3 linked regions of the Flectobacillus major DSM 103 genome follow. The protein of the gene in region 2 interacts with the protein of the main gene of each other region in a pairwise test. Links are inferred from orthologs where the notes say so. Each region holds a gene or a part of one and is shown on either strand. Other genes may lie near its edges. The genes, in order: FLEMA_RS70775, FLEMA_RS0126235 and rlmB.

Evidence for each region.
Region 1: the proteins of FLEMA_RS0126235 (region 2) and FLEMA_RS70775 interact in binary tests that used the Escherichia coli proteins (3 or more experiments, as listed by UniProt). The link is inferred for Flectobacillus major DSM 103 from one-to-one orthologs.
Region 3: the proteins of FLEMA_RS0126235 (region 2) and rlmB interact in binary tests that used the Escherichia coli proteins (3 or more experiments, as listed by UniProt). The link is inferred for Flectobacillus major DSM 103 from one-to-one orthologs.

What each region holds. Positions count from the first base shown.
Region 1 is NZ_KE386491.1:3,425,101-3,435,203, forward strand. Bases 3,465-6,345 are described here. They hold FLEMA_RS70775 (AAA family ATPase), read left to right. Parts: upstream 3,465-4,179; coding sequence 4,180-5,511; downstream 5,512-6,345. Other genes in these bases: FLEMA_RS70770 (Rne/Rng family ribonuclease), read left to right, coding at 3,465-4,070; FLEMA_RS70780 (5-methylcytosine restriction system specificity protein McrC), read left to right, coding at 5,523-6,345. In the rest of the region: mutY (A/G-specific adenine glycosylase), read right to left, coding at 1-78; FLEMA_RS70760 (HU family DNA-binding protein), read left to right, coding at 595-879; FLEMA_RS70765 (tetratricopeptide repeat protein), read left to right, coding at 972-1,826; more of FLEMA_RS70770, read left to right, coding at 2,514-3,464; more of FLEMA_RS70780, read left to right, coding at 6,346-6,590; FLEMA_RS70785 (DUF6702 family protein), read right to left, coding at 6,574-7,113; RIP metalloprotease RseP, read right to left, coding at 7,118-8,503; FLEMA_RS0131040 (1-deoxy-D-xylulose-5-phosphate reductoisomerase), read right to left, coding at 8,582-9,733; FLEMA_RS0131050 (rhomboid family intramembrane serine protease), read right to left, coding at 9,804-10,103. UniProt on the Escherichia coli protein: Recognizes N4- and C5-methylcytosine (and 5-hydroxy-methylcytosines) produced by a broad range of DNA methylases and appears to act against 5-methylcytosine preceded by a purine residue. Binds to DNA containing methylated cytosines; also binds to GTP.
Region 2 is NZ_KE386491.1:3,146,306-3,156,517, forward strand. Bases 2,278-5,267 are described here. They hold FLEMA_RS0126235 (NAD(P)H-hydrate dehydratase), read right to left. Parts: upstream 4,519-5,267; coding sequence 3,037-4,518; downstream 2,278-3,036. Other genes in these bases: arsS (arsenosugar biosynthesis radical SAM (seleno)protein ArsS), read left to right, coding at 2,278-2,401; FLEMA_RS70100 (TIGR04282 family arsenosugar biosynthesis glycosyltransferase), read left to right, coding at 2,412-3,059; rplS (50S ribosomal protein L19), read left to right, coding at 4,790-5,146. In the rest of the region: feoB (ferrous iron transport protein B), read left to right, coding at 1-450; FLEMA_RS70090 (arsenosugar biosynthesis-associated peroxidase-like protein), read left to right, coding at 928-1,263; more of arsS, read left to right, coding at 1,364-2,277; FLEMA_RS0126265 (acyl-CoA dehydrogenase FadE), read right to left, coding at 5,279-7,078; FLEMA_RS0126270 (MarR family winged helix-turn-helix transcriptional regulator), read right to left, coding at 7,228-7,689; FLEMA_RS0126280 (hypothetical protein), read right to left, coding at 7,922-8,677; FLEMA_RS0126285 (serine hydrolase domain-containing protein), read right to left, coding at 8,857-9,924. UniProt on the Escherichia coli protein: Bifunctional enzyme that catalyzes the epimerization of the S- and R-forms of NAD(P)HX and the dehydration of the S-form of NAD(P)HX at the expense of ADP, which is converted to AMP.
Region 3 is NZ_KE386491.1:5,194,649-5,204,784, forward strand. Bases 3,762-6,675 are described here. They hold rlmB (23S rRNA (guanosine(2251)-2'-O)-methyltransferase RlmB), read right to left. Parts: upstream 5,661-6,675; coding sequence 4,863-5,660; downstream 3,762-4,862. Other genes in these bases: FLEMA_RS75190 (SDR family NAD(P)-dependent oxidoreductase), read left to right, coding at 3,762-4,280; FLEMA_RS0161810 (GWxTD domain-containing protein), read right to left, coding at 5,763-6,675. In the rest of the region: FLEMA_RS75180 (TonB-dependent receptor), read left to right, coding at 1-2,053; FLEMA_RS75185 (APC family permease), read left to right, coding at 2,107-3,390; more of FLEMA_RS75190, read left to right, coding at 3,528-3,761; more of FLEMA_RS0161810, read right to left, coding at 6,676-7,013; FLEMA_RS75195 (class I SAM-dependent methyltransferase), read left to right, coding at 7,276-8,046; FLEMA_RS75200 (O-methyltransferase), read left to right, coding at 8,070-8,717; FLEMA_RS0161860 (LysM peptidoglycan-binding domain-containing protein), read right to left, coding at 8,799-10,136. UniProt on the Escherichia coli protein: Specifically methylates the ribose of guanosine 2251 in 23S rRNA.

The sequences.
Region 1 (10,103 bases), 280 kb from region 2 along the record:
AGTATTTCGCCAAGGCAAATCCCTTTTACATGAATTGTACCAATTGATGAGTTTTTGAGAGAAAAAATTATTTTCCAAAAGAATCTAAAATAATGAGTGAATAACAAATATGGATTAACCATGTACAAAGATAGTACACGAAACAAGGGATTTTCCGTTATTTAATTTTAACAATCCAAAGCCAAAATAGTTCGTCGAAAAACAGAGGCCATAATTGCGTAATCGCTAAGTAGAAGAAGTGGTAAAATTTTGTTATTCAGAAAAAAGAACGGTTGAAAAACGAGGTAAAAATAGAAGAAAAACAAGAACAAAGAATTAGATTGATTTTCTAATGAGTATTCAAATAGCTAAATATTAAGCAATTACGAAAAAAAAGTTATGACATTTGTTTATTGATTCTTTCATAATTCAAACCAAAGTCGTACCTTTGTGACCCTTAATAATCAGGGGCTTATAATTTGATGCTGTGAGAGTTAGCAAAATTCACTGAATTCAACGTAAGTTGATGCTAATTCAACTGAATTTTTTAGAAACTTATCGCAATCAACAGCCATTGTATATCATATTTTATTAACTCCTAAAATTTTTAAAAAAGTGACAAAAGCAGACGTAATCGCAGAAATCGCAGACAAGACGGGCATTGACAAAGCAGATGTATCAAGTACTTTAGAGTCATTCTTCACAGTAGTTAAAGATAATTTGGCTGATGGAGAACCTATTTATGTACGTGGATTCGGTAGCTTCGTGAACAAGAAAAGAGCTAAGAAAGTTGCTCGTAACATCTCGAAAAACACTTCAATTGTGATTGACGAGCATTTTATCCCTAGCTTCAAACCTGCTAAAATCTTTGTTGAGCAAGTTAAAACTAACGCTAAGTAATCATTGGAAATAAGGTATCAGTTATCGGTTATCAGTTATTAATGAACTATTTCCTGATAACAGATAGCCTATAACAGATAACCATTCAGGAAATGCAAAAGTCTTTTATCCTCATAATTGTGGTTGCGATTGGTACAGTTGGTGCATTGTACAGCCTTCCCAAAGTAGTAGTCAGCGATGAGAAAAAGACGCTTGAACAACCTTCTCAAGTGGCTACTGCAAATAGGGACAAGGCGGTTCAGCCAACTGAAACGCATACTGACACCGACGAAGACCATGGTAGTGCTCTAACACCACAGCAATCAAAAGTTGTGGATGAATTAAGGGCCAAGTTCTTGGGTAGTTCTGACAAGAAAGGTAAAATCGAGCTAGCAAACAAGCTTGTTGCAAGTTTCACAGAATTTACAAAGTATGATAGTGCTGCATATTATGCAGAAGAAGTAGTAAAGTTAGATGCCTCGGAAAGTAATATCATGAAAGCGGCTGATTTATATTATGAAGCTTTCACGTATGCTGTAGACAATGGTAAAAGTGCTAAAATGGGGGAAAAAGCTAGAGCTCTTTATCAAGATGTTTTGAATAAAAACCCTGATAACCTCTTGGCCAAAACCAATATGGCTATGACTTATGTATCAACTTCTACCCCCATGCAGGGTATTATGTTGTTGAGAGAAGTAATTGCCAAAGAACCAGAATTTGAACCAGCATTGTTCAACTTAGGTATATTGTCGATTAGGTCAAATCAGTTTGGAAAAGCGGTAGAACGTTTCAAACAAATTCTTAAAATTAACCCTGCCAATGCTAAGGCTGCCTTAAATTTAGGATATTGTTTAGCCGAACTTGACCGAAACGAAGAAGCTCGGAAAATTCTTGAGAAAGTACTAGCCAACACTAAAGATCCTCAGGAAAAAGCTGCAGCAAACGAAATTTTATCAAAATTAAAATAAGTTTCTGGGTAAGTTCCTACTTTCTGGCTAAATTGTGCCCGAAACGGAATCAAAACTAGAAATAACTCAAACAGATTTCATAACATTTAAAACCTTTTAAAGTCATGCCTTGCGGAAAGAAAAGAAAAAGACACAAGATTGCAACACACAAAAGAAAGAAGCGTCTTAGAAAGAATAGACATAAGAAGAAGTAATCAGTAACTAAGGATTAGTGCATTTTGTAGTGCTAATCCTTAGTTGCTAATTACTGTAAAACAGGCTATTTTCTAGTTTAGAAAGTTGCCTGTTTTTGTCGTTTTTGTGAGATTGTTCGGTCTAAACAATATTTAATTGCTCCAAACCATCGTAGTTATTATAGTAAATGGAACAGTTATTTGGTCATGACAGCTTGGTAATCGTTGCCTATTGCCTATTAGCATAGACACATTCCAACAATACGTCACCGATATTAAAGTCAATTCAAATTAACAGAGTATAGACTCACTTTTATCCAAAACTCATTGATTCTTCAATGACTCCCCTCTTGTAAAATCCAACTGGAAAGTATATTACATTATCCAATAGCGTTTTTTACATTGGGCACGAACCCTTCTATATGATGTCTGATTATATTGATTTTCTATTTGCCGCAACTCACAGCGACCATATACATTCTTATTCTATTCACTTCTAATCCTTCAATCACCTGTGAGTAACGAATTAATTATCAATTCGACTCCCAAAGGTGACCGCATTGCTCTTTTGCAAGACAAAAGGATTGTGGAGTATCACTTAGAGGAGTCCGAGCCACACTTTTCTGTAGGGGATATCTATCTCGGAACAGTAAAGAAGATGGTGACGGGATTGAATGCGGCCTTTATCGACATTGGTTATGAAAAAGATGCTTTCTTGCACTACCATGACCTTGGGCCCAATGTCAATTCCTTGAATAAATTCACCAAAGATGTTATCGCTGGAAGGCTTAATTCTGGAAGATTAGACAACTTTAAACTTGAACCCGAAATAGATAAACACGACAAAATCGACAAGGTTTTGGGCAAAAATACGCCTATCCTTGTACAAGTTGTGAAAGAACCTATTTCGACCAAAGGCCCCCGATTGTCGTGCGATATTTCAATTGCTGGACGATTTACGGTTCTTGTACCTTTTTCTAATGGAGTCAATATTTCAAAGAAAATTACAGCTAAATCTGAAAGACAAAGATTACACAAATTGATGTCGTCGATTAAACCTGCTAATTTCGGTGTTATTGTTAGAACTGTTGCTGAAGGTAAAGACGTAGATGAGCTTGATAAAGATTTGAAGGAATCTTTGGCTAAATGGGATTTGGGAATGAAGGCTTTGAGGTCGGCCAAACCTCGTGACAAAGTCATTGGTGAAATGAGCCGTGCTACGTCGATGCTCAGAGATTTATTGAACGAAAATTTTGATAGTGTTATCGTTGATACACCAGAATTGTTTCAAGAAGCCCGAGCTTATGTACAGCATATTGCTCCAGAAAAAGAACGAATCGTAAAACTTCACCAAGGTAAAACCAAGGTTTTTGAACAATACGGTATCGAAAAACAACTCAAAATGCTCTTTGGCCGCTCAGTAAGCTTACCTGCTGGGGGCTATTTGATTATTGAACACACCGAAGCGTTGCATGTAATTGATGTTAACTCGGGCAATAAATCAAATAGCGAAGAAGACCAAGAAGCTACCGCCGTGAGTGTCAATATTGAGGCTGCCAAAGAAATTGCTCGTCAATTAAGATTGCGTGATATGGGCGGTATTATCGTTATCGACTTCATCGACATGAAGAAAGCTGAAAACAAAAAGCTGATCCATGATATTATGAAGGAGGAAATGAAGTCTGACCGTTCTAAATACACAATTCTTCCACTAACCAAGTTTGGCTTGATGCAAATCACCAGGCAGAGGGTTCGGCCAGAAATGAATGTTGTGACGGCCGAAAACTGCCCAACTTGCGGAGGAACTGGCAAAATCACTGCTAGCATTATTGTTTCTGATGTAATAGAACATCACTTAGAACATATTGTTAGTAAACAAAACGAAAAGAAACCCACTATTGTATTACATCCATTTTTGTATGCTTACTTTACAAAAGGGCTTTTTTCTCGTAGATTAAAATGGTATTTTCAATACAAAACTTGGGTAAACCTTATTCAGGATAGCTCATTTGGCGTTACCGATTTCAAGTTTCATAACAACCACGGAGAAGAAATAGAACTCAATGGTTAGTACATTTATGAAATAACGATAAAACCCGCTTGCACTTGTGTAAGCGGGTTTTTCATTCGTATCTGTTGTACTTATTGCCTAAAGCTACCCAAATACTTATATTTGCCCTATGTCTTTCAAAACTCACAGAAATTATTGGTGGCTTAATGTCAATCCCAAAATAGGGTCTCTTGATTCAATGCGTTTTAATCAAGCTCAGCTTTTTGCCTCGCACAATGAGTTTGGCAATAAACGTCGTATTTACAAAAATTTTGGAAGTGTTCAAAAAGGGGATTTAATGATTGGTTATGAATCAACTCCTATCAAGCAAATAAAGGCTATTCTCGAAATTACTGAGCCGTTGCATTTCGACCCTCAATTTGGTGAAACGATTGGCTTTACCATTAAAGACAAAATTCCTCAACCTATCGAATGGGCTGAACTCAAACAAATTCATTTTTTTAAAGACTCCGAAATCCTCAAAAATAACCAAGGAAGTTTATTTAAACTTACCGAAGATGAATTTGAGGCTATTCAGGCTATGATAGACCTCCAGAAGGAATCTAGCCACCGTGAAAATATTGTGATTCCTTATGAAAAAAATGATGCTCTTACCGACTTGTTTCTCAACGATGATAAATTTGATGACATTATAGATACTCTTCGCTATAAAAAGAATATCATTTTGCAAGGCCCTCCTGGTGTCGGAAAAACCTTTCTTGCCAAAAAATTGGCCTATACGCTTATTGGTACACAAGACGACTCTCGGCTAAAGATGGTACAATTTCACCAGTCATATTCTTACGAGGATTTCATCCAAGGGCTTCGTCCCGACGGTGATGGTGGCTTTAAGCTCAAAAATGGTATTTTCTACGAATTTTGCCGATTAGCTCAACGCAATGCTGGTATCGACCATTTTTTTATTATTGATGAAATCAATCGGGGAAATTTGAGCCGTATTTTTGGAGAACTCCTTTTACTCATTGAATCAGATAAGCGAGGGCGAGCCAATGAAATTCCTTTGACTTATGGCGACAAAGATTCTGAGGCGTTTTCTGTACCTGAAAATCTCCATATTATTGGTACAATGAATACCGCCGACCGCTCTTTGGCCATTATCGACTATGCTCTTCGGCGTAGGTTTGCATTTATTACCCTAGAACCGCTATTTAATAGCAAGTTCAAAAACTACCTTAATAGTCAGGGTTTAGACAACGCTTTTATTGATAGGATTATCGAAAAATTGACCGCTCTTAATCAAATAATCAGTCAAGACCGCAACCTCCAAAAAAGCTTTCAGATTGGTCATAGCTACTTTACCAATTTTCCGATGGGAGAAAACCCTCAAAAATGGTACAAACGCATTATTCAACTCGAAATAGCCCCGTTACTAGAAGAATACTGGTTTGACCAACACGAAAAAGCTGAAGAAGCTATCAATGATTTACTGGCAATAGCCTAAAAAATAATACCATGATACCTATCGAAAATATTTATTTTCTACTTTGTTATGCTTGGAACCGACTCGAACAACGAAATCTGGTATTGGCAGGCACAGCTGGACAAAAAGATATTTATGAATTGTTGTGCTCGGTATTACTCAAAGAAATCAAAGTACTTTGGCAAAAAGGCTACTTTAGCCACTACAACGACAAGCTGCATTATTTTCAAGGTATCAAAGGCAAAATTAATCTCAATCAGTCGCTTCTCGCAAATGCGTTCCCCAAAGGATATGCCTATTGTGAGTTTGACGAATATTCGTCCAATATATTAGTCAATCAGGTACTAAAAACAAGCCTTATTAGGCTTACACGTATTGCCAGTATTCCAGCAACCTTGCACCGTGAGTTACAATTAGAAGTTAGAAAGTTGTCGCAAGTAGATGAAATTCAGTTGCACCAAGACATTTTCCCTAGGGCTTTTTTACAGTGCCAGCGAGACACCACTTATACTTTTTTATTGCATATCTGTGAGCTATTATTTACCCAAAGTATGATTTCAGAAAAAGGTGATGAAATTTTATTTCGAGATTTCTTCCAAGATGAAAAGAAAATGGCCTATTTATTTGAAGACTTCACCCGTAATTTCTACAAAATAGAACTCAAAGGTGTTCGTGTGTTTCGGGAAAGGCTACACTGGCAACTAGAAGGAGAACAGAAGAATTATTTGCCCAAAATGCAAACCGATATTAGTATGCTCTTTATTTCTGGCAGAAAAATTATTATCGACACCAAATATTACACCCAAACCCTAAGTAGCTATTTCAGTACAGAAAAAATCCATACAGAAAATCTTTACCAGCTTTTTGCTTATCTCAAAAATCAATCCGACCCCCACGCTGAAGGAATTTTATTATACCCTACCGTAAAGCAACATTTGAGTCTGAGGTATTCCTACGAATCACATCAAATCAGGGTAGAAACTATCAATTTGGCTCAGCCATGGCAAGCCATTCATAGTGACCTATTAAAGATTGTAGAAGAAAATACAAACCCCTCAGGCATTTTACCAAAGGGGTTATCAATCAAAAAGATACTGTAAATACCCTATTTTTTTGATTAAAGATAAAAGACTTTTTATCGTTCTGGTAAAAGATATTCACAATATTGGTTTGATCGTCAAACATATCGATCAATACATCATTTTGTAGCTTAATACCATTGATAGCTTCATTGATAGGTAATTCAATATAGAGCCACATCGCATCGCCCTCTTGTTCCTTTCCTAGTAGTTGGTAAGGCAATCGTTGATTGCGAGTATTAAGCACCGCAAAATGCTTTTGAATATACTTATCTATCAAAGCATCATATTTGTCAGTTTTATCCAATACAATCTTTTTATTCTGGTTATCTCGTGTCAGTACCGACTCTAGGTCATCTTTAAATACCCGTAAGCTAATTTCAAAAGATTTCTCTTTGGGGTTATGACGCATTTCGGTAATACTAGTATGAAAGGCATGTTTTTTGAAGGCCCCCAAAGAAGCCACTATTATACATCCTAAAAGCAAAAACCTGTAAGATATTCCTACAGGTTTTGCATTATTTTTTTGATTTTTTAGTATCATATTACTAGAAAAACTTTTTGAAAGCTCCGTTTCCTAAAACAAAAACCATCAAGCCCAACAAAATAATTGTACCTACTTGTTGTGCACGCTCCATAAACTTTTCTGATGGCGGTCGACCCGTTACAATTTCAAAAATCAAGAATAAGGCATGTCCACCATCTAGGGCAGGTATTGGCAACAAATTCATAAATGCCAATGCCATTGATAATAAACCTGTCAAGCTCCAGAAATTGAGCCAATCCCAGTGAGAGCCATACATATCAGCAATTTCAAAAGGGCCACTCAGAGCCTTATCGGCACGAACTTGTCCAGAAAAAATCTTTTTGAAACCCTGAATATTTTTCCACACTACATCAAAGGCATCATGAACCCCCACCACAAAAGCCTGTCCTAAGCCATAATCCTCGTGTGATTTTTTGATGATATATTCAGTAGCAAACCCAACAGTACCTTCTGGAGTAACCGTCATTTTAAGGGTATCTACTTTACCATCACGCAAAATGGCTAATGCCACAGGCTTATTTTTGTATTTGAGAAGTTCTTCTCTAAAAAGCTGGAAATACTTTACAGGCGTACCATTTACAGCCAATATTTTGTCGCCATCCTTCATACCAGCCGTAAAAGCAGGCAATGGCTGAGCGGGTTGTTTATTCAATAGTTTATCCAAAAATGAAGGTTCAGCAGGTTGTGTAACCTTAGCTACCTTAAATTCATACAAAGGCTGAATAAATTCGCTTTTTTGGTCGGATAACTTATTCAAGAAATCATCAGGAATAGCCACTTCCACGATTTGGCCATTTCTATCAACAGTATAAGTAGGCTTATCGTCGAGTACAGCACCTGTGATGTCGCTATATTCCTTATACTCTTTACCATTTACTTTCAGGATTTTATCGCCTGTTCGGAAACCAACCTCCTTGCCCAAAGCACCAGCATAAATACCAGCTTTGTTGATTTCTTCTTTGGCCAAATAGTTATTTCCTTGGTGATAATTGATACCAAAGAAAATCAGTATTCCAAGAATCACATTGACAATCACCCCACCCAACATCACAATAAGGCGTTGCCAAGCGGGTTTACCTCTAAATTCCCAAGGCTCAGGTACAGCTGCAAGCTTAGAGGCATCCTGAGTTTCATCAATCATACCAGCAATAGATACGTACCCCCCCAACGGAAACCAACCAAGGCCATATTCTGTTTCTCCAATCTTCTTTTTGAAGAGAGCAAAATTTAAAACGGTGGGAATTGGGAATAGAAAGTCGAAAAACAGGTAGAACCTTTCTACTCTCATTTTGAACCACTTAGCAGTGATATAATGCCCAAATTCGTGCAAACTTACTAAAATTGACAGCCCTAAAATAAGCTGTCCAACCTTCACTAGTCCTTCCATTGTTTAGCTATTAGTATTAGTTAAAATATTGATTGTCTGAACTAATACTTTTTTCAATTAAATTTTTCTGTTAAATATTTAAAGTAATGTGGCTGCAAATTTTCTGGTTTCAGCATCTGTTTGAATATAATCATCGAGCGACGGACTCTTGATAAACTCTACTTTTGCCATACAAGTTTCAATTAAATCTGACATCTGTAAAAAACCTATTTTATCTTCTAAAAAAGCCGCAACAGCTATTTCGTTGGCAGCATTCAAGATACAAGGCATATTACCGCCCCGAGCCATAGCATCGAATGCTAATTGCAAGTTACGAAATGTTTCTTTATCAGGTTGCTCAAATGTGAGATTTGGGTAATTTATGAAGTCAAAACGAGGAAAGTCGGATTTTATTCTATTCGGAAAACCCAATGCAAACTGAATAGGAAGCTTCATATCGGGCAAGCCTAATTGAGCTTTGATAGAACCATCCTCAAACTGAACCAACGAGTGAATAATAGACTGTGGATGCACAACTACGTCGATTTGTGAGGCAGTAAGGTCAAAAAGCCATTTAGCTTCAATCACTTCCAAGCCTTTGTTCATCAAGCTAGCAGAATCTATCGTAATTTTTGCCCCCATTACCCAATTGGGATGTTTCAGCGCTTGAGCTTTTGTAACCTTGGCTAATTCTTCTCTTTTTTTGCCACGGAAAGGCCCTCCAGAAGCAGTCAAGATGATTTTTTCGATAGGATTATGGAACTCGCCAACGAGGCATTGAAAAATAGCAGAATGCTCGGAATCGACAGGAAAAATACGAACTCCTTTTTCCAAAGCCAGTTTTGTAATTAGCTCGCCAGCTACTACAAGGGTTTCTTTATTGGCCAAAGCAATATGTTTGCCTGCCTCTATAGCTCTGATAGTAGGCAATAAGCCAGCATAGCCTACCATAGAGGTAAGAACAATATCGATAGCCTCCATTTGTACTACCGATTCCAAGGCTTTAGCCCCAGCATATACCTTGATACCTAAAGGGTCGAGAGCCTGAAATACTTTGTTGTACAATTCCTCGTGACCAATCACTACACAATTGGGCTTAAACTGAATACTTTGAGTAATCAACAAATCGGCATTGTTTTGTGCCGTAAGTACTTCTACTTCAAAAATATCAAGATTGGCTTCAATGACTTCCAAAGCCTGTGTACCTATCGAACCCGTCGAGCCTAAAATGGCTATGTTTCTTTTTTGCATAAATTGAATACTTCTGCCAAAAGTCTATTTAATAGTTAAACAAATCTTTTTGAGCATTTTAAATATCGTCTCAGAATGATTGAATCCAAAGTAAAATTTGAGAGATAAAAATCGACCAAACCTTTGGGTATACTAATGTTGTAAATATCACACCATACAATGCCCCATATAAGTGAGCTGAATGATTGACATTGTCCATATTACGACGAGACATATAAATCGAATACCATGTGTACAATACCGCAAACAATACCGCAGGCACAGGCAAAATAGCATAAATTTGAAGCGTTTGGGTGGGCCCAAACAATATAGCCGCAAACAGTACACTCGACACCCCGCCCGAAGCCCCTAACGAATTATAGTGATAGTT
Region 2 (10,212 bases):
TCGGGGATAGATTTGGAAAATAAAATAGCCTCACAAAAACTTGAAGACTCGTATGCTGGTCACTTTGGGAAGGTTATCGAGCCTGTTATCAAGCCATTGGGGTATGACTGGAAAATCGGTATTGCACTCATTACGTCATTTGCGGCCAGAGAGGTTTTTGTTGGAACGATGTCGACGATCTACAGCCTAGGAGGAGAAGTTGACGACGAAAATACAACCGTAATGAACAGAATGCGAGCCGAAATAAACCCCGACACAGGAAAACCTATGTACGACACCGCTCTAGGGTTTTCGTTGATGATTTTTTACGCATTTGCCATGCAATGTATGAGTACCTTAGCAACAACCTACCGAGAAACCAAATCGTGGAAATATCCAATGATTCAATTGGTTTATATGACAGGCTTGGCTTATATTTCGGCATTTATTGTTTATCAGATTTTAAAATAAATACCAATTTTGTAGCTATCAAACATGAGCCATTCCAAATTTGGTGAATGGTGATTTTGCAAAGGTAAATCTCTAAATGAATGATTATTTTTGAATATGATTTTCACCAGTAGAGGCACTATGCTTTGGGCTAGAGATGTGTCGTTTTAACATTTAAGATACCAAAGGCGTTCGAAATTAGTTTTTCGAACGCCTTTGGCATGAATAGCCCCTAAATTTTTCTTATTTGAGCAATTGATAAGCCTCCTCAATGTTTCACTTGACAACCTTATGAGTCTCAACAAACACAAATAGGAAATCTCTTTTAATATTACCTAAAATTTGGAATGACTCATATTTTGCTTGGGTTATTCTTTCGGTATCGTTAGTATATTTCAATTTTTGTTTCATAATCTACCTTGTTCAATACTTATTTTCCCTATTTTGCAGTTCAAACAATCCTATTGACCAATATGTTTTAACAAAAACCCAAACCGTATGCAAACTTACTATAACCCCGACGACCTCAAACAATTTGGTAAAATTGGTGAATTTGGAGGCAAAGAATTAGCAGACAAATTTTTTAGCTATTATGGCGAAGTTTTTAAAGATGGTGAACTAACCGCTCGTGAAAAATCGCTTATTGCTCTGGCCGTTGCACACACGGTACAATGCCCTTACTGTATTGATGCCTACGCTGCCGATAGTTATGAAAAAGGCGTTACCGAAGGCCAAATGATGGAGGCTATTCATGTGGCGACCGCTATTCGTGGGGGGGCTTCGTTGGTACATAGCGTACAAACCATCAATAAAGTAAAGGAAATAGCTATGTAATTGAGGATGTGTACCATATAACAAATACACGATACCCCATTGATTATCAAGCACCAAGCAATCAAATGCTTAGTGCTGTAGTCAGTTTTTTCGACAAACTATGAAATCGCTCAACGCACAACAACACCAACTTGCCGACTCAACCTACCAAATAGCCTTACTCGAAAATGAGCCTATTGTTTCTTTTAGTGAAAAACTCAAAACCTTTGGTTTGTATCCACTAAAACCCACAGGCTTACAAATTTTTCAGGTAAATATTGGTAAAATGTGCAATCAAACTTGTGTACATTGCCATGTAGACGCTGGCCCCGACCGTAAGGAAATCATGACACAAGAAACCATGCAGGTTTGTTTGGATATTCTTGCCAAAGCAGCTATCCCGGTTATAGACATCACGGGCGGTGCACCTGAAATGAACCCTCACTTTAGGTGGTTTGTAACTGAGCTAAAAAAGTTGGGAAAACACATTATTGTGCGTTGTAACTTAACGATTATTGTAGCCAACCCCAAATACCATGATTTACCACAGTTTTTTGCCGAAAATCAAATAGAAGTGGTATCGTCTTTGCCCTTTTATGAAGCTTCCAGAACTAATCGGCAACGAGGCAATGGAGTATTTGAAGACTCAATAAAAGCCCTTGGGATGCTCAATGCCGTAGGCTATGGACAAACCGACTCGTCACTAATACTCAATTTGGTATATAATCCTGCTGGGGCATTTTTGCCAACCTCACAAGAAGCCCTAGAAAGAGATTTTAAGCAGAGCCTTTACAAACAACACCAAATTGTTTTTAATCAATTGTTTGCCATTACCAATATGCCTATTAGTCGTTATTTAGACTATCTGCTGCGTTCAGGCAATTATGAAAACTACATAGAAAAGCTTGTCAATGCCTTCAATCCTGTAGCTGCTAGCCATGTTATGTGCCGCAATATGATTTCGGTAGGTTGGGACGGCTATGTATACGACTGTGACTTTAATCAGATGTTGGCTTTAAAAGTAGAAAAAAACCACCCTCAACATGTCCGTGAGTTTGATATTGAAACGCTTTTAACAAGAAATATCGTACTCGGACAACATTGCTTTGGCTGCACCGCTGGTGCAGGCAGTAGCTGCGGAGGAGAAGTTGTAGCTTAATTGTGCCTATATGAAAGCATTACTTATATTTATTAAAAACCCCATAGAAGGTAAAGTAAAAACCCGATTAGCTCAAAAAATAGGCAATACCAAAGCGTTATCGGTGTACCTTGAGCTACTAAATATCACGAGGGAGGCTGTATTGTCTCTTCCTTTTACTAAAATCCTATTCTATTCCGATTATATCGACCAACATGACGATTGGGATAATACTATTTTCGACAAACAATTACAACAGGGCAACAACCTTGGCCAACGCATGGCTCAGGCTTTTCAATATGCTTTTTCCTTGCCCCATATCCAGCAAGTAAGTATTATTGGTAGCGACTGCCCTGCTATTTCGCCTTGGCATATTACAAAAGCTTTTTATGCCCTTGATACCCACGACTTTGTCATTGGCCCAGCCAACGATGGAGGCTATTATCAGCTTGGAATGAAGCGGTTTTCAGCTACTATTTTTGAGAACAAAACGTGGAGTTCATCGGTATTAATCCAAGAAACCATCGACACCATTCGTGATTTACGAAAATCTTACTACCTACTACCCCCTCTCAACGACGTAGATACCTTTCAAGACTGTTCTGATACTTTTCTGCAATATTTATTACAAAAAAAAATTCTGACCAAACAAGATATTACCAACGCAAAAAGTCAATAATATCGCCAGCAATCATGGCCATCTGCCCTTTTGCTTCGGCTGCACTATCGCCTGCCCTACCATGCTGAAATACACCTAAAATAGCAGCATCGGCAGCGCTATACCCTTGAGCTAGCAAAGCTGTAATGATACCCGTCAAAACATCGCCACTGCCTCCTGTAGCCATACCAGGATTGCCAGTTGAGTTAAAATGAATTGCTCCGCTAGGCAATACCACCGCCGAGTACATTCCTTTTATAACTACTATTACTTGGTATTGCTGGGCAAATTGTTGTACCATGTTTAGTTTTTCATAATCGTTTTGCCAATGACCAACCAAACGCTGTAATTCTTTGGGGTGAGGCGTTAGGATAGTCTGAGGTTGTAGAAAAGCCAATAGCGATTGATTTTCGGCCAAAACATTCAAGGCATCGGCATCTAGTACTAAAGGTTTTGTATTTTCTAGTAAAAAATTCTTCAAAAAAGTAACCGTTTCAGAAGCTTTTCCCAAACCACAACCAACACCTATAGCCGAATATTTTTGTAAGTGGGGGTATTCTGTCACAACCGCTTCGTGCTTGTCGGTACTGCATATAGCTTCTGGTACACTTGCCTGCATAATATGATAGCCACAGGTAGGAATATGAACACTCAACAGCCCAACACCCGACCGCAAGCAAGCCTTTGAAGCCAAAACACTTGCACCAATACTTCCACGACTGCCCGCTATTACTAAAGCATGACCATAAGTACCTTTATGTGAAAATTTACTTCTCTGCTTTACCTGAGGCAACACGGTATAATAATATGGTGTTAGCACATCTTTGATATACGTTTTGCTTAGCCCAATATCCAAAACCTCCCAATGGCCAACGTATTGCTGATTTTCAGGCAATAAAAAAGCCATTTTGGGTAATTGAAAACTTATAGTTAAATCAGGACAAATAATCGTATTTTGGGTATTGATAGGCTGGTTAGCATACAATCCTGAGGCAATATCTACTGCCACTTTAGTATATGGCAACGTATTGATACCCTCAATAACCTTTGCCAATAAACCCTCCACAGGGCGATTTATACCAGAGCCTAATAAAGCATCTATAACAATACAATCGGCAGGCGTAGAAGTAGATACTTGCCAGTCTTCCTCTGTCTGAATATGTTGAATAGTTGTAACCTGAGCCAAACGCTCATAATTCCACCGAAAATCATCCGATTGTTTTTCGGTATAATCAACTACCCACACTTTTACCTGATACTGATAGCCGATCAATAAGCGAGCTATTGCTAGGCCATCGCCCCCATTATTGCCAAGCCCACAAAATATCATGAATGAATATTGACGGCCAAAATGTTTAAGAATATATTGAGTAAAAGCCACAGAAGCCCTCTCCATCAAGTCAATCGAAGCAATAGGCTCGTGCAATATCGTATACGTATCTAAATCTCGTATTTGTTGTACATCTAGGATTTTCATCATATTTATCAAGGCACTTTTAGGTTACCAAAAAGACATATTGCCACAAACCTCAAGCCTGTAGGCATTTAATCCTGTAAAAAAGCAAAAAAGCACGCATAAAAAATTGGTTTTACGTTTTTTTTTCCAGAACTTTGCACCCCCAAAGATTAGGTAATTACGTGATTGGGCAGTCAAACAGCAATAACTCATTGTTTTACAGACCTTTAAAATCACCGCTGGTTATTAATCAAGTCAATTTATTATAGGACTTTAACAGCAAAAATCATTCAAAATGAACGATTTAATTAAATTTGTAGAAGCTGAAAACGCTGCACGCCGTGCAGAATTGCCCGAGTTCTCAGCAGGTGATACATTGAATGTACACGTAAAAATCCGTGAAGGTAACAAAGAGCGTATCCAGGTTTTTCAAGGTACTGTAATCCAACGTCGTAACAGCGGTGCTGGTGAAACTTTCACAGTTCGTAAAATTTCTAACGGTATTGGTGTAGAAAGAATTTTCCCTTTATTGTCACCAAACATCGACAAAATCGAAGTATTGCGTAAAGGTAAAGTACGTCGTGCAAGATTATTCTATCTTCGTGGAAAACAAGGTAGAGCTGCAAAAGTTAAAGAAGCTAAGAAAAAATAGTCTCTTGACTAACAGCAATATACAGAGAAAGTCGCTCCATTGGAGTGACTTTTTTTGTGTTTGTCCTCAACAAAAAAAGAGGCAGAAAATCTACCTCTTTTTTGTCTAAAAATCCCCTTTCATAAATTTATCTTAAAATATATATCCATTTTTTTCAATCGCTGCCTCAGCAATTCGTCTTCTAGCATCTTTCAAATTGATTGGTTCAATCTTGGTAAAACGTTTTAAGCCCATAAGCATAACTCTTAGCTCGTCGCCTTCAGCAAATGAAGTAATAGCTACTTTTCCAGCACTATTAAGCTTGTCGATAGCCTCGTGTAAATACACCAAAGCAGCATCTTTTTGTAAACCACAAGCCTCTTCCCCTTTCATACCTATCAATTTTTCGACACGCAATAAAGCCGACTCCGCCACGTATGTTTCAATCAGCATATCGGCCAAGTTCATAATGATTTCTTGTTCTTGCTCAAACTTCATCATAAATTTTTGTAGAGCAGCTCCAGCAATCATCAGTGTAGCTTTTTTCATGTTTTTCAAAGCCTTTTTCTCAGCCACAAACAAACCTTCCTCCTCAGCAGCTCCAAAATCAGGAATCGACATAATTTCTTTGCCAACAGCCATAGCCGCAGGCATCAAATTAAGCTCTCCTTTCATAGCACGCTTCACAATTGTACCCACCGACAACAAACGATTGATTTCATTTGTACCTTCAAATATTCGATTGATTCTTGAATCACGATAAGCTCTGTCCATAGGAGCTTCGGCCGAAAAGCCCATACCTCCATAGACCTGAACCCCTTCATCTACCACAAAGTCTAGCACTTCCGAGCCGTGTACTTTGAGCATAGCACATTCAATAGCAAACTGCTCGACACCCTTTAGTTTGGCCTGTCCTGCATCTACCCCACTCGCCAAAAGAGCATCAATTGCATCGTCAATATTTTGTCCTGCCCGATAACAAGCCGATTCAGAAGCAAACGTTTTAACGATAGATTCAGCTATTTTGTGTTTGATAGCTCCAAAGCTTGAAATACTCGTTCCAAATTGTTTACGCTCGTTGGCATAATTAACAGTAGTCGAAATTACCCCTTTACACGCCCCCACTACAGCCGAAGCCAATTTGATTCGGCCAATATTCAAAATATTTACGGCTATTTTAAAACCACCTTCACGGGTATAAAGCATATTTCCGACAGGCACTTTACAATCATTGAAGAAAATCTGACGAGTCGATGAGCCTTTAATACCCATTTTACGCTCTTCTTCGTTCATGGTAATACCCCCAAACGACTTCTCAACAATAAAGGCTGTCAATGATTTATCATTATCTATTTTTGCAAAAACGATAAATAAATCGGCAAAACCGCCATTAGTTATCCACATTTTTTGCCCATTAATGATATAATGCTGTCCATCTTCCGACAATACGGCCTTTGTTTTTCCAGAATTGGCATCCGAGCCAGAATCAGGTTCGGTAAGGCAATAGGCTGCTTTCCATTCGCCTGTGGCTAATTTTGGTAAATATTTAGCTTTCTGCTCGTCGTTTCCATAATACAAAATCGGCAACGTACCAATACCAGTATGTGCCGACAACGCCACCGAAAATGAATGTCCACCACCACAAGCCTCTGCTACAAGCATAGATGTATTAAAATTCATCCCAAAACCACCGTATTCTTCAGGAATAGCCGTACCCAATAAGCCAAGTTCTCCTGCCTTGTCCATGAGCTCTACCATCAAGGTAGTATCTTTGGCATAATCTACTTCATCTAAACGAGGATGCACTTCGGTACGCAAAAAATCAATACAAGTTTGAGCAATCATTTGTTGCTCTTCCGTAAATTCTTCAGGAATAAAAATTTGCGAGGCATCAATATCTTTGATTAAAAACTCTCCGCCTTTGATGGATGATTTGCTGTCTGTAAGTACCATATTTTTAATTTGTTAGAATTTCAACTGCTCTTTTAACATAGCTATACATTGTATGCAAGCATACTAATTACTTGTAAAGATAATAAATAAAAAAAATGTTATGCAAGCATAACATTTAAAATATTTTCAAGAAATTATTAAAAAGCAAATTATAGTAGCTCGTCTATATTTTCGGCTTTATAATTAACGGTTTCATTATCGACAATTTCGCTAATTTGTTGCATTACTTCAAAAAAAGTATTCAGTTTATCTTCTCCAATTTTTTCATAAATAAGGTTATTAAAAACAAGGACACCACCTTTGGCTTTATCTCGTTTACGTTTACCTTCTTCGGTCAGGTACACTTTTACCACACGGCGGTCGTCTTCGTCGGTTTCTCGGCGAATCCACTTTTTATCTTCTAGCGATTTAAGCATACGGGTAAGGCTACGGGGTTCTAGGCCAAGTGCTGGTGCTATTTTCGTAGCAGGTGTTCCATTCTTATCTATATTCAATAACACATAACCAATGGACATTGTCATATCAAACTGAGCCGCATAAGAATTGTACATTCTACTAATGGCATGCCATCCTGATTTTATGTGATAATCTACGGTTTTGTCTGCTTTCATAATAGTATGGGAGATTTTCAATATTGGAATAATATGTTGCTTGTATGGATATAATTCATGGAAAAATAGTAGGAAGAACAACAATAGCTTTTTTAGTATGCCAAGCATAATAGCGTAAATTTGTTGTATAATATTTTATTATGCAAGCATAACATTATATTTATTTACAAAAAAAGGATAGCCTCTTGAAGTATCCTTTTTTTGTAAAATTTTATTCTAAAAAACTACAATTTTAAAACATTTTATCCGACTTCTTTACGATTATGCGATACTTTTTCTCTTCTTTCTCTCCTCTAATTTTCACCAAATATTCGCCTGAAGCTAAGGTATAACTAGGCAATACTATCAATTCTGTTGCACTTTTTTTCACAACTTCACAAGGTACTCCCATACCCGAAACTGTACTAAGCAATACCTCTGAGTCCTGTAAACCATCAAGTTTGATACGAATCATTTCGCTGTCATCAGAAAGGTGCAAAGATACTCCGTATAAATCACCTTTAGAGGTTTCGACTGTTGCGGCTATTGGCGAAAATACCTGCAAAGCTTTGTCGGGGCTTACGGCCAATATTCTGTAATAATTGACATAACCCTCTGACGGTGTTTCGTCGACAAATGTTTGTAAATCTTTGCCTTTATTAGCTTTTACCTCGGCCAAATCTATAAAATGTTCGAGGTCGGTGCTATGTTGAATAATAAACTTTTTAATAGTTTGTTTTTCTTCGACAGTCCAAGTAAGTATTACGTGTTTGTCAACAACATCAGCATTTAGGTCAATGTTTTCGTTGGGAAGGGCCTGTACCCAACCTTTCAATGTTGATTTGGGTGCATTGTTTTTGTCTTTTTCCTCATTTTGGAATAACTCATGCAGAGCTTGGGAGCTAACAAAGGTTTGTCGTGTTTTGTATGGCAAGGGTGCTACGAAAGATACATTCAAAAAAGCATAAAAAGCCACACTAACTTTTAGTAATTGTTTCTTATTCATCATATTAATGTTTATATACAGCGGATATAAATAGGTATATTACAAAATTCACGCCATATAGATAATTAGCTAAAAAATGTAGGCAACTTTTACATTATCGTATATTTTATTTGTTAAGTGTATTTTTACCCTATTAAGTGCAACTCTAACCCCATAAAATGAAGTTGTGTGAGCAACTTACCTCAGAGCGACGCTTCAATCTGTTTCCTCAGTTCAACATACTTCTCTTGTCGGCCATTGGTTTTCAGGTAAAAAGTCATTAAAAAAGCACAATACTTTTTGTCGTTATTTATCCAAGGAAAACTCCCGAATAGTCCAGGACTACCGATTGCTCCATCTGTCATAATCCACTCGCCAAAGCCGTATCCCAATCCTCCTGCTTCAGCAGGCGAATAAGCCACTTTTACTTCGGTAGTGATTCTATTTACTTGCATTTCGGCAATACTTTTTTCTGAAAGAATCTGCTTTTCTCGAAACCTTCCTTTATTGAGAATCATCGTCAAAAAATTCATATAATCATTGGGCGTACTACTTGCACCGCCAGCAGGTAAGGCTACTTTTGTTTTACCAAAGTCGGTATTTTTCATGTCAAGTGGCCATGCAATACGTTCGGCAAATAATGTTTCAAATGATTTTCCACTTATTTTTTCTACTACAGCACCAGCAATCTGCAAACCTGTATTGCTATATCGAAATACTTTTCCAGCTTGACCCTCCACTGGATATTGGGCAATTTGTTCGATAGCTTCATCCATACTATTAACGGTTCTCATTTCTTTCAAATTTTCTCTTAAATCTGGCGATAAAATACCTGTAGTATGCGATAGGCACTGTTTTATCGTAATTGCTCCTTTACCATTTTTTGAAAGCACAGGCAAAAACCGCCCAACAGTATCAGTAAGTTTCAGTTTGCTTTCATCCACAAACGTCATTATCAGTGCGGCACTCAGCCATTTGCTACAACTGGCAATAGGCTGTTTTGAATTAGGTGTATAATCACTAAAATCTGCTATTTTGCCTTGACGGGAAGCGATCAGTTTTCCAAGTATTTTCTGCCTATTATTCATCCGATTAACGGCTTGGCTATACACTATTTTTCCGTCTTGATACACCATCAAAATGGCTCGTCCGCCCATATCATCGACATGATTATCAAGCCATTGGCTTACTTGAGAAAATTGCTCCTGAGCAAAAACATTTCCTACCAAACCACCTATAAAGAATAGTAGCAATAAAAAATTCCTTTTCATATTTTGGGGGAATTACTACAAAGTTATGATATACCCTGTTTACTTAACACCAAGTAGGCTCATCATAAAACATGGGACATCCAAAATTTAGTGAATGAGTAATTTTTTTTGAATTGCTTTGCGGCTAAAGATGTGTCATTTAACATGCAAAAGGCGTTCAAAAAACTAATTTCGAACGCCTTTTGTATGAATAACCCCTAATTTTCTCTGATTTAAGCAATTGATAATCCTCTTCAATGTTCACTTGACGACCTTATGAATCACAACAAACACCAATAGGAGTTCTCT
Region 3 (10,136 bases), 2.0 Mb from region 2 along the record:
AGGGAATGGTTCGGTAGGAACAGACCTCAATGCTATTCCTGTAAGTGCTATCGACCGCATAGAGGTACTCCGTGATGGTGCATCGGCACAATATGGCTCGGATGCTATAGCTGGTGTAATCAATATAGTACTAAAGAAAAACGCAGGCTTTGCGGCCAATGCAACAGGTGGAGTTACCTCGCGAGGAGATGGCCAAACAGCAGACCTAAATTTGTATTATGGAACTACTTTTGCTAAAGAAAAAGGGCATGTGAGTATTGCTACACAATTTAATAACCGCGAAAAAACTTCTCGCTCACAAAATCATGATTTGATAATTTTTGACCAATCTAGTTTGGGAAATTTCTTTGCGTATGATTTTACCGAAAACCCAGCCGCATCTCGAAAATTTGATGATGATGAATTAAAAAAGAGAGGTTTAACTCGCGACGACTTTAATTTTCAGGTAGGCGATGCCAAAATTAGCAATATTCAAGCTTTTGTGAATTCGGGATATAAAGTATCTGAAAAAACAGAACTTTATGCTTTTGGTGGATTGGGTTTTAGAAAAGGCACAGGCTTTGGCTTTAGACGTTTGCCAAGCGAAGAAACCGTTGTGTTGAGTTTATTTCCAAATGGTTTCCAGCCACATCTTAATTCTGATATTTTCGATGGGTCGTTGGCTGTTGGGGCTAAATTCAAACTAGGAGAGACCAGTATTTTAGACCTTAGCAATACTTTCGGGACTAACTCATTTGGCTACGAAGTAAGTAATACTAACAATGCTTCGTTGGGCGATAAAAGTCCTACTTCTTTCAATGCGGGTTCACACCGATTTTCACAAAATACCATAAATATTGATTATTCATCGTATTTGAAAGAGGTACTAAGTGGCTTAAACTTTGCCGCAGGAGCAGAATATAGAAATGAAAACTACCAAATTAAAGCAGGAGAGGAGGCATCGTATATCAACGGTGGAGCTCAGTCTTTCCCAGGTTTTAGTCCTTTGAATGCCCTCAATAAGAGCCGCCATAATTGGGCGTTATATACCGACCTAGAGGCCAATCTTACTACTAAGTTTTTGGTGAGTGGAGCATTACGATTTGAAGATTACTCAGATTTTGGGAATACCCTCAATGGCAAGGTTGCAGCACGTTATAGCTTTTCAGACGTATTTTCTATTCGTGGGGCATATAGTACTGGTTTCCGAGCTCCATCTTTGCATCAGCAGTATTTCAACAACATCGCCACTGACGTTGTAGATGGCGTTCTATTAAACTCTGGTATTTTTACCAACGACAGCCCTATCGCCAAAGCAATAGGTATACCAAAGCTAAAGCAAGAAACATCAAAAAATGCTACAGTAGGTTTTACCATTTCGCCTAGCAAAGCTTTTGCTATTACAGTAGATGCTTATCAAATACAAGTAGATGATAGAATTGTACTGACTGGCAATTTTGGGAATGATGCCTTTGGCGACCCAATTCCTGAGTTAAGAGCTATTTTTGCAACGGCAGGAGCTTCAACGGGTCGTTTTTTTACGAATGCTATCAATACCCGTACACGAGGTATCGACTTGGTAATATCGCATAAAACATCGCTTGGTAATGGGAGTTTACAAACTTCTTTCTCGGGTAATTACAACAAAAACGAGGTGACAAAAGTAAATCCGTTGTCTGATAAGCTAGCTGGACAAGAAGATATTTATTATGGGCCACAAGAAAGAAGTTTGATAGAAACCAATTCACCCAACATAAAAAGTACATTGCAGTTTGTATATAGTGTAAACAAAATAAGTTTTATGTATCGTAATACTTATTTTGGCAAAGTAACTCGTAATGGTTTTCCATTTGGAGGCGAGCAGGTACACGCTGCAAAAGTGGTGGTCGATATAACAGCTTCGTACAAAATTACGAAGGCGTTGAGTGCAACCCTCGGTGCAAACAATGTATTTGATGTATTTCCTGACAAGCAAATTTATGAAAACTCCTATTTTGGGGTTTTCAAATACGCTCCTGTACAAATGGGTACAACAGGACGATATATGTTTGCAAGACTCAGTTATAACTTATAATATTGTAAAAGAGGCGACACTCAAGTCGCCTCTTTTTTTTAAGATATTCATTCATGTCAAAGATTCATAAGATAGGTTGGAAAACAGCAATTACTTTGGTAGTATCTAATATGGTAGGTACAGGTGTTTTTACAAGCCTTGGGTTTCAGCTCAACGATGTACAAAATGTATGGAGTATTGTCTTGTTGTGGGTTTTGGGAGGTGTTTTGGCCTTAATTGGGGCATTTACTTTTGCCGAATTGGGTACACATTATCAAAAATCGGGAGGCGATTATATATTTATTAGTGAAGGGTTTCACCCATATTTAGGATATTTATCGGCTTGGACATCCATGATAGTTGGTTTTTCGGCTCCTGTAGCTATTGCTGCTATTGCCATGGAAGCCTATTTGTCGCCTTTTGCTATTCCGCATTTGAGGGCATATACTGTTCTTATTATTGTTGCAATCTCCTTTTTTCACTCTTTTAGCTTAAAGCAAAGCGGTACATTTCAGGTAGCTACAACCATTATAAAAATTGCTTTTATATTGCTATTATTAGGTTTGGGAATATGGTTTGCTCCTTTTCCTGACAATGCCGTTAATACTACAGCACCGATGATCGACGAAGTTTTTAAATCGGGTTTTGCCGTTTCGTTGTTGTACGTCACCTATGCCTACACAGGATGGAATGCCGCCGCCTATATTGTAGACGAAATAGATAACCCTAAAAAGGATTTACCCAAAGCCCTAATTATTGGTACTATTTCGGTAATCGTTATTTATGTATTGTTACAATTAGTTTTTCTAAAATTTGCTAGTTTTAAACAACTACAAGGCCAAACCGAAGTAGCACTAATTGCTACAGGCAATATTCTTGGGCGTATTGGCAACCGCTGGATAAGTGCAGGTATAGCCTTTCAGTTGATTGCTACTATGAGTTCGTATATTTGGATTGGCCCACGCATTATTCATTCAATGGCACAGCATTATACACTCTGGAAATCGCTGCGTCCTACCAATCGGCATGGTATTCCTACACGAGCTATCTGGCTTCAGTGTTCTATTATTTTGATATTAATGTTGTCGGGTACTTTGCAACAAATCTTGCTTTATACTTCATTTTTATTGCAACTGATGGGTACGTTGGCTGTAGCGAGTATACTGGGAGCACCAAGGAAAGAAACCAGTTTCAAAAGCCCTTTCCGACCTTATTTACAATATGCCTACATTATTTTTAGTGTATTGGTGTTGCTATTTATTATATGGGACAAACCATTTGAAAGTTTGGTTGGACTAATTATTTTAATCATAGGTTCACTTACTTACTGGATTTCTAAACAGATGGATAAGAAATAAGGAAAACCCTAAGAAGATATTTGAGCTTGAAGCTACCATACATAGTAGCTTCAGACTAACTTTGTACTATTCAAAGGTATATTTCAAACAAACGAAAGGAAAAGCCTCGCTTTTTCGCAAACATATTATAGAGCGTTATGTCAAAATTAGCCATTATTACAGGAGCCAGTTCGGGTATCGGTAAAGCAACAGCCGAAGCCTTTGCCAAGTTAGGAATAGATTTGATTCTTTGCGGAAGACGTATCGAACGTTTGGAAGCTCTGAAAGAAACTTTAGAAAAAAGTGTAAATGTACATATCTTAACTTTTGATGTACGTAATAGAGAGGCCGTAGAAACAGCCTTGAATAGCTTGCCCGAAGCACTCAAGCAAGTAGATATTTTGGTTAATAATGCTGGAAATGCACATGGCTTAGGCACGATTCAAGATGGCGAGGTAGCCGACTGGGATGCAATGATTGACGGTAATGTAAAGGGTTTATTGTATGTGTCGAAGGTAGTGATGCCTTGGATGATTGCCCGTCAGGCAGGGCATATTATCAATATTAGCTCGATTGCTGGTAAGCAGACTTACCCCAATGGTAATGTATATTGTGCTTCAAAAGCGGCTGTAGAGGCTATTTCCGAAGGAATGCGTTTAGATTTGAATCCACACGGAATCAAAGTAACAAATGTAGCCCCAGGAGCGGTAGAAACCGAGTTTTCTTTGGTTCGTTTCAAAGGCGACAATGAGCGTTCTGATTCGGTGTATAAGGGTTTTCAGCCTTTGGTAGCTGAAGATATCGCCGATATTATAGCCTTTGCTGTAACTCGCCCTGCTCATGTAGTTATGGCCGATATTTTGGTATATCCAACGGCTCAGGCTTCACCTTCGGTAATTAATAGAAAATAAGAGATTGGTGATTGAGAGCGTTAGTGAATCAGTGAGATAGTGTCGATTTTTGAAAAAAGATTCAAATTAATAAAATCAAGTTTCTAAATTATCATTTACTCACTCATCATTAAGCACAAAAAAGCCCAATACCAAGGGCATCGAGCTTTTCGTATTCCGAACTTATTTATGGTAACTAATTATTTCTGCTTTTAACTGTATTAGTTTATTAGATAACGTTTTGTTAGGGAAAATGTTATACAGTAAAGTGCTGAGAATTAACATCTCAAATGTGTTTTATCGGCCTGATGAGTTTTAAATGGGAAGATATAAACCTATTTTAGGGTTGTAACTCACTTACGCGGCATCTTAGTAAACTGGTTTGATGAACTCAGAGTATGTTTTCATCAATTATTAGTCAAAAGTATAAATTCTTCCTTGAATTGAATTAATCTAAGTATCATTAATGAGTGAACGGCAACAAATTGGTTGTCAATGTATATTGTTAGTAACCTAATGATATACATATACTAATTCTACCAAACATAAAAAGCCCCAAGACAAATATGTATGTCTTGGGGCTTTTTGTATTTGAGGATTGGCTTAAATGCTCAATCGTTGGCGAACAGCTTCATATAAAATTACGCCATTGGCTACTGATACGTTTAGCGAACCAACACGGCCTGTCATTGGGATACTTGCCAAGTCATCGGCAATCTTTAAAAGCTCGTCCGAGATACCGTCTTCTTCAGAACCCATAATAATGGCTGTTGGAATAGAGAAGTCTAAATCAAAGATATTTTTCGATACTTTTTCGGTACATCCTACTACCTGAATACCTGATTCTTGTAGATATTTGACAGTTTGGTATAAGTTTTCTTCTCTACAAACTGGCAAAAAGTTCAATGCTCCCGAAGACGTTTTCATGGCATCGGCATTGATTTGAGCTGCTCCTTTGGTAGGGATCACAATGGCATTTACCCCTGTACATTCGGCTGTACGAGCAATTGCCCCAAAGTTGCGAACGTCGGTAATACGATCGAGGATTAGCAACAGGGGTATTTCACCTTTTTCGTAAATACCTGCAACTACGTTGTCGAGTTTGGCATAATTGATAGCCGAAACAAACGCAATTACCCCTTGGTGATTTTTACGAGTAATTCTATCAAGTTTTTCTGTAGGTACTTTTTGTACGGGAATACCTCTTAAACGGGCAAATTCGAGTACTTCCAAAGAGCCTAATTCTCTTTGTACCAGAATTTTATCTATTTCTTTTCCTGAACGAAGTGTTTCTAAAACCGATTGAATCCCAAACACAATGTCTTTGTTGTCGGGCTTGGGTTGTTGATTAAAATATTTAAAAGGCTTTTTAGGCCCATTGAACTTGTTTTCTTCTGACATGATATTAAAATTTTTACAAAGTTCGGAAAGTTTTTGGCAGGAAACAAAAAAGTGCCAGATTCGTATTGCTCTGACACTTCTTTGTTTATCTATTTTGGGCACTTATTTTACCACAATATCACCATTTCGCCATTGTTCTACTGTTGGAAACCAAATGGATTGGTATTCGGCGTAGCGTTGTAGCTCGTAGTGGTCTTCCACAAATTGATTGGCTCTTTTGTTAAAAGTAAAATTTACTTCCGAATATTGGCTATTACGGGTATATGTCCACACCTCTTTATCTTTGGTTCGTGTAATTCGAGTAGGGTCGCCCATGATAATCCAAACCATTCCTTTATCGGTTTTCCAGCCTTCTTTATAGCTTGTAAACATTCGGTTGGCTTGCTCAACACGTTGAAAAAATGCTTTTATGGTTCTTTTGGCATTATTTTGGTTGCCCTGCATGATATTGAGCCAATAGTTGTCTAAGGCTTTTTTAGCTTCTCTTGAGCCATACAAATCGGCTGTTTCGGAGCTTGTACTCATATAAATGAGTGGTCGAACTAGCTTTTCGGGACGAGTAAACTTGGGAAAACGCTTATCTACCACCATAGTACCTATACCAAAAGATTCGGTTGTATCGCGGGTAAAATAATAAAGAGCTTCGGTATTAAGATGCACCAATGTATTGGACTTAATCGAAAATGCAGAATCGACGTATAGGCTTTTCTGTGGCACACGTTGCGAAGTAGCCATTGGAGAAAGAGCTGGATCAAACTCGTATTTATATCTGAAAGCCTTAAAATTTTGGTTTTTGTTGTCGAGGCTTCTTAGGATCACTGTATCTGTAACAGAAAAAAAGCTTTTGAGAATCGGTAATTTACCTGTTTTGTCAAAAAACATAAAATAGTCACTTACCTTGCCCGACTGAAAGCGAACGAAGCAATCATTAGTGACTTTGTTGTTGGTGCGGTTGTCACGAATATCGGTCATTACTACGGCCGTTAGTAAATCTTTGGGTTTGGGGATATCAAACCAAACCGTAAACCAACCTGAGTCGTTGAGGAAGTTTTCGGTAGTAAGAGCTACCGTGCTGCTTGCAATAGGCTGTTTGTTGTTGTAGTCACTAAGCAAATTGTAGCTAATTACCAATTCCTTTAGGGCATCGCTTTGTGAGGTAGTGCGGTCGAGGTGCAAATTAACATATACACGAACCGTATTGCCATTATCCAAAAACTTACTTTTGGTAGCAATACGTTGTAGAGGCACACGATTTTCGAGGTTTTGCCCACTATTTTTTTTGGCTGTTGGCGAAGTCGGAGCACAAGCCCATAAAAGATAGAGAGAAGATAATAGGTAAATAAGTTTTTTCATATTGCTAAAATAATTGAGATCATCTCAAAAGTATCTTTATTACGTAAACAAAACGTTTGAAACGGCTTTTTTAATACAGAAAATCTAATTATTACTTGAATCTTCTAATAATTAGCAGATAAATAACGAACCAATTTAATCAGTATTTTTCTGATGTCAAGCAAAAGCGGTAATTTTGAAAAAAAAATACCATTACCCCAATTTAAAATCAGGTTGCCAGTGGGCAAACATTGGCAAGAATGATTTTATATATCAAAAAACAATGTATAAAACTACCGAAATCGCTTCTTCCGAGATTATTTCCGACAACCCTGTACACCAGCGATTGTTGTTCCCTTATATTGAGGCCGCTAAAATTGTTTCAGGTGATTTGCTTGAAATAGGTTGTGGCACTGGTAGAGGAGTAGCCGTGTTGGCTCCTTCTGTAAAAAACTATACGGGTGTTGACAAAAACGAGCCATTGATGACCAAGCTAACTGGCGAATACCCCGACTTTAAGTTTATCGATATGTTTTTGCCACCTCTCAAAGGTATTGCCGATAATTCTTTTGATTATATTGTTACTTTTCAAGTAATAGAGCATATCGAAGATGATGTAGCTTTTATCAAAGAGGCTTATAGGGTATTGAAACCTGGTGGTAAATTGATTCTCACTACCGTAAACCGCAAATACTCGCTGTCGAGAAACCCTTGGCACGTTAGAGAATATTTGGCAAAGGAGCTAAAAGATTTGATTTTACGCTATTTCCCTACTATCCAAACCAAGGGTATTCACGGCAATGCCAAGGTGATGGCTTACTATGAAGAAAATAAGCGTTCGGTACAAAAAATCACCAAATTTGATGTTTTCAATCTTCAATATCGTTTGCCAAGATGGATGTTGCAGATTCCTTATGATATTGCCAATCGCTTGAGCCGTAATTTGATTCAAAAATCAGATGGTAAATTGGTTTCAGATATTACTTGGCAAGATTATTTTATCAATGACGATGCCGAAGAATGTTTTGACTTCTTTTATATTGCTACAAAATAGTAGGCTCAATTATTTAATACAAAATGGACTTTCTCCCACAAAATATCAGCGATTATGCAGAGGCACATACTACTGCCGAGCATGATTTGCTGAAAAAACTTAATAGAGATACTCATCTGAAAATCCTGCAACCTCGAATGCTTTCGGGGCATTTGCAGGGGCGTTTTTTGGCAGAAATTAGCCATCTGATGCGTCCTCGCCGAATTTTAGAAATTGGAACTTATACGGGGTATTCGGCTTTGTGCCTAGCTGAAGGGCTGGTCGATGACGGTAAACTAATCACTATCGATATCAACGAAGAGCTTGAAACGTTTACTCGAAGCTTTTTTGAAGCTTCGGCTTTTGCCCATAAAATCGAATATATTATTGGCGATGCTGCCGAGATTATTCCTACCCTAAACGAGGTATTTGATTTAGTATTTATAGATGCCGACAAAATGAATTATACCAAATATTATAACTTGGTATTTGATTTAGTTAGAAAAGGGGGGTATATCTTGTCGGACAATGTGCTGTGGAGTGGTAAAGTGGCCAATATTCAAGAAGGTAAAAAAATCGACAAGGATACACGAAATCTACTGGATTTCAATAAGATGTGTCACGACGACCCACGTACCGAGAATATTCTGTTACCAATTCGAGACGGTATAATGATAAGTCGGAAAATATAGTTGTATCATATCTAATAAAAAGGGTTTCAATTGTATATCTGTTATGGATAGAAATTGAAACCCTTTTGTTGTTATGAGGTACTATCGAATAATCAACTTTTGACCAACTGAAATATTGGGTGATTTTAAACCATTGATTAACAATAATTGATTCACCGAAATACGATATATCTGTGATATTCTAAAGGCAGTTTCTCCAGCTTTGACAATATGAAAACTCTGTTCCTGTTGTACTGATGGTGGAGTAAGAGTTTCGTTTTTGGGAGGTGTGCTATCGGTTATACCAAAATTTGGCCGAATATTACCACCATAAATAGTAATTTCTTGACCAATTTCTACCGTATTTACTGTTAAGTTATTCCATTCCTTGAGGTTATCGACACTAACGTCATAAAATTTTGCAACTCTAAACAATGTTTCACCTTTTTGTACGGTATGAATAATTCTATAGTGTGGTTTAGCCTCCGAAGCCTTAAAGGTAGAAGGAGGTGCTGGCATTGGCTGAACAGGGTCGGGTTGTACTGCAGGAGGCACAGGTTTTTCAGTATTATCCTTTTGGATAACAGTTGTGCTATTTTTATCTTTACTTGGATTATAAGGTTCTACAGTAGGATAAACGTTGCTTGGGTCTTTAGGTTGTTCTTTTATTTGATCCGCTCCTAATGCCCCCGAACTAGTGCTTCTAAATACCTTAATATCTTGTCCAACCCTTAATACGTCTGAGGCACTGAGGTTGTTAAGTTGGTAAATTTCATCAACTTTCATGTTGTATTGTCGAGCTATACTGAAATAGGTTTGTTTGCTTTCTACTCTATGCACATAAATATTTTTGGTATTTATATCTGCATAAGGTTTCTCAGGTTGTTTTGGCTCAACATAAGGTTTCTCGGGTTGTTTTGGTTCAACGTAAGGTTTCTCAGGTTGTTTTGGCTCAACATAAGGTTTCTCGGGTTGTTTTGGCTCAACGTAAGGTTTCTCGGGTTGTTTTGGTTCAACATAAGGTTTCTCGGGCTGTTTTGGCTCAACATAAGGTTTCTCGGGTTGTTTTGGCTCAACATAAGGTTTCTCGGGCTGTTTTGGCTCAATTGGTCGAGGCTCAGGAATCGGATTAGTAATACTGCTATCAAATTGTGGGTCGGTATTTTGAGGGCGAGTATCAATGAGCCACAATACACGGCCTTTACCTAGTTTTTGTACGGTTGGGATTCTGTTTTTGTCCATCAAATCTTGCAAATGGATACCATACATTTGAGAAATTTGCCACAACGATTCATTGCCACGAACAGTATGGAATGCCACTTGAGCTTTGTGGTCTTTCTTTTTCAGATAATAAACCTGATTAGGAATGATACGGTCGTTTTCCTCTAAATCGTTGAATTTCAAAAAGCGTTTTAGACTAATATCGGCTCTTGATGCAAT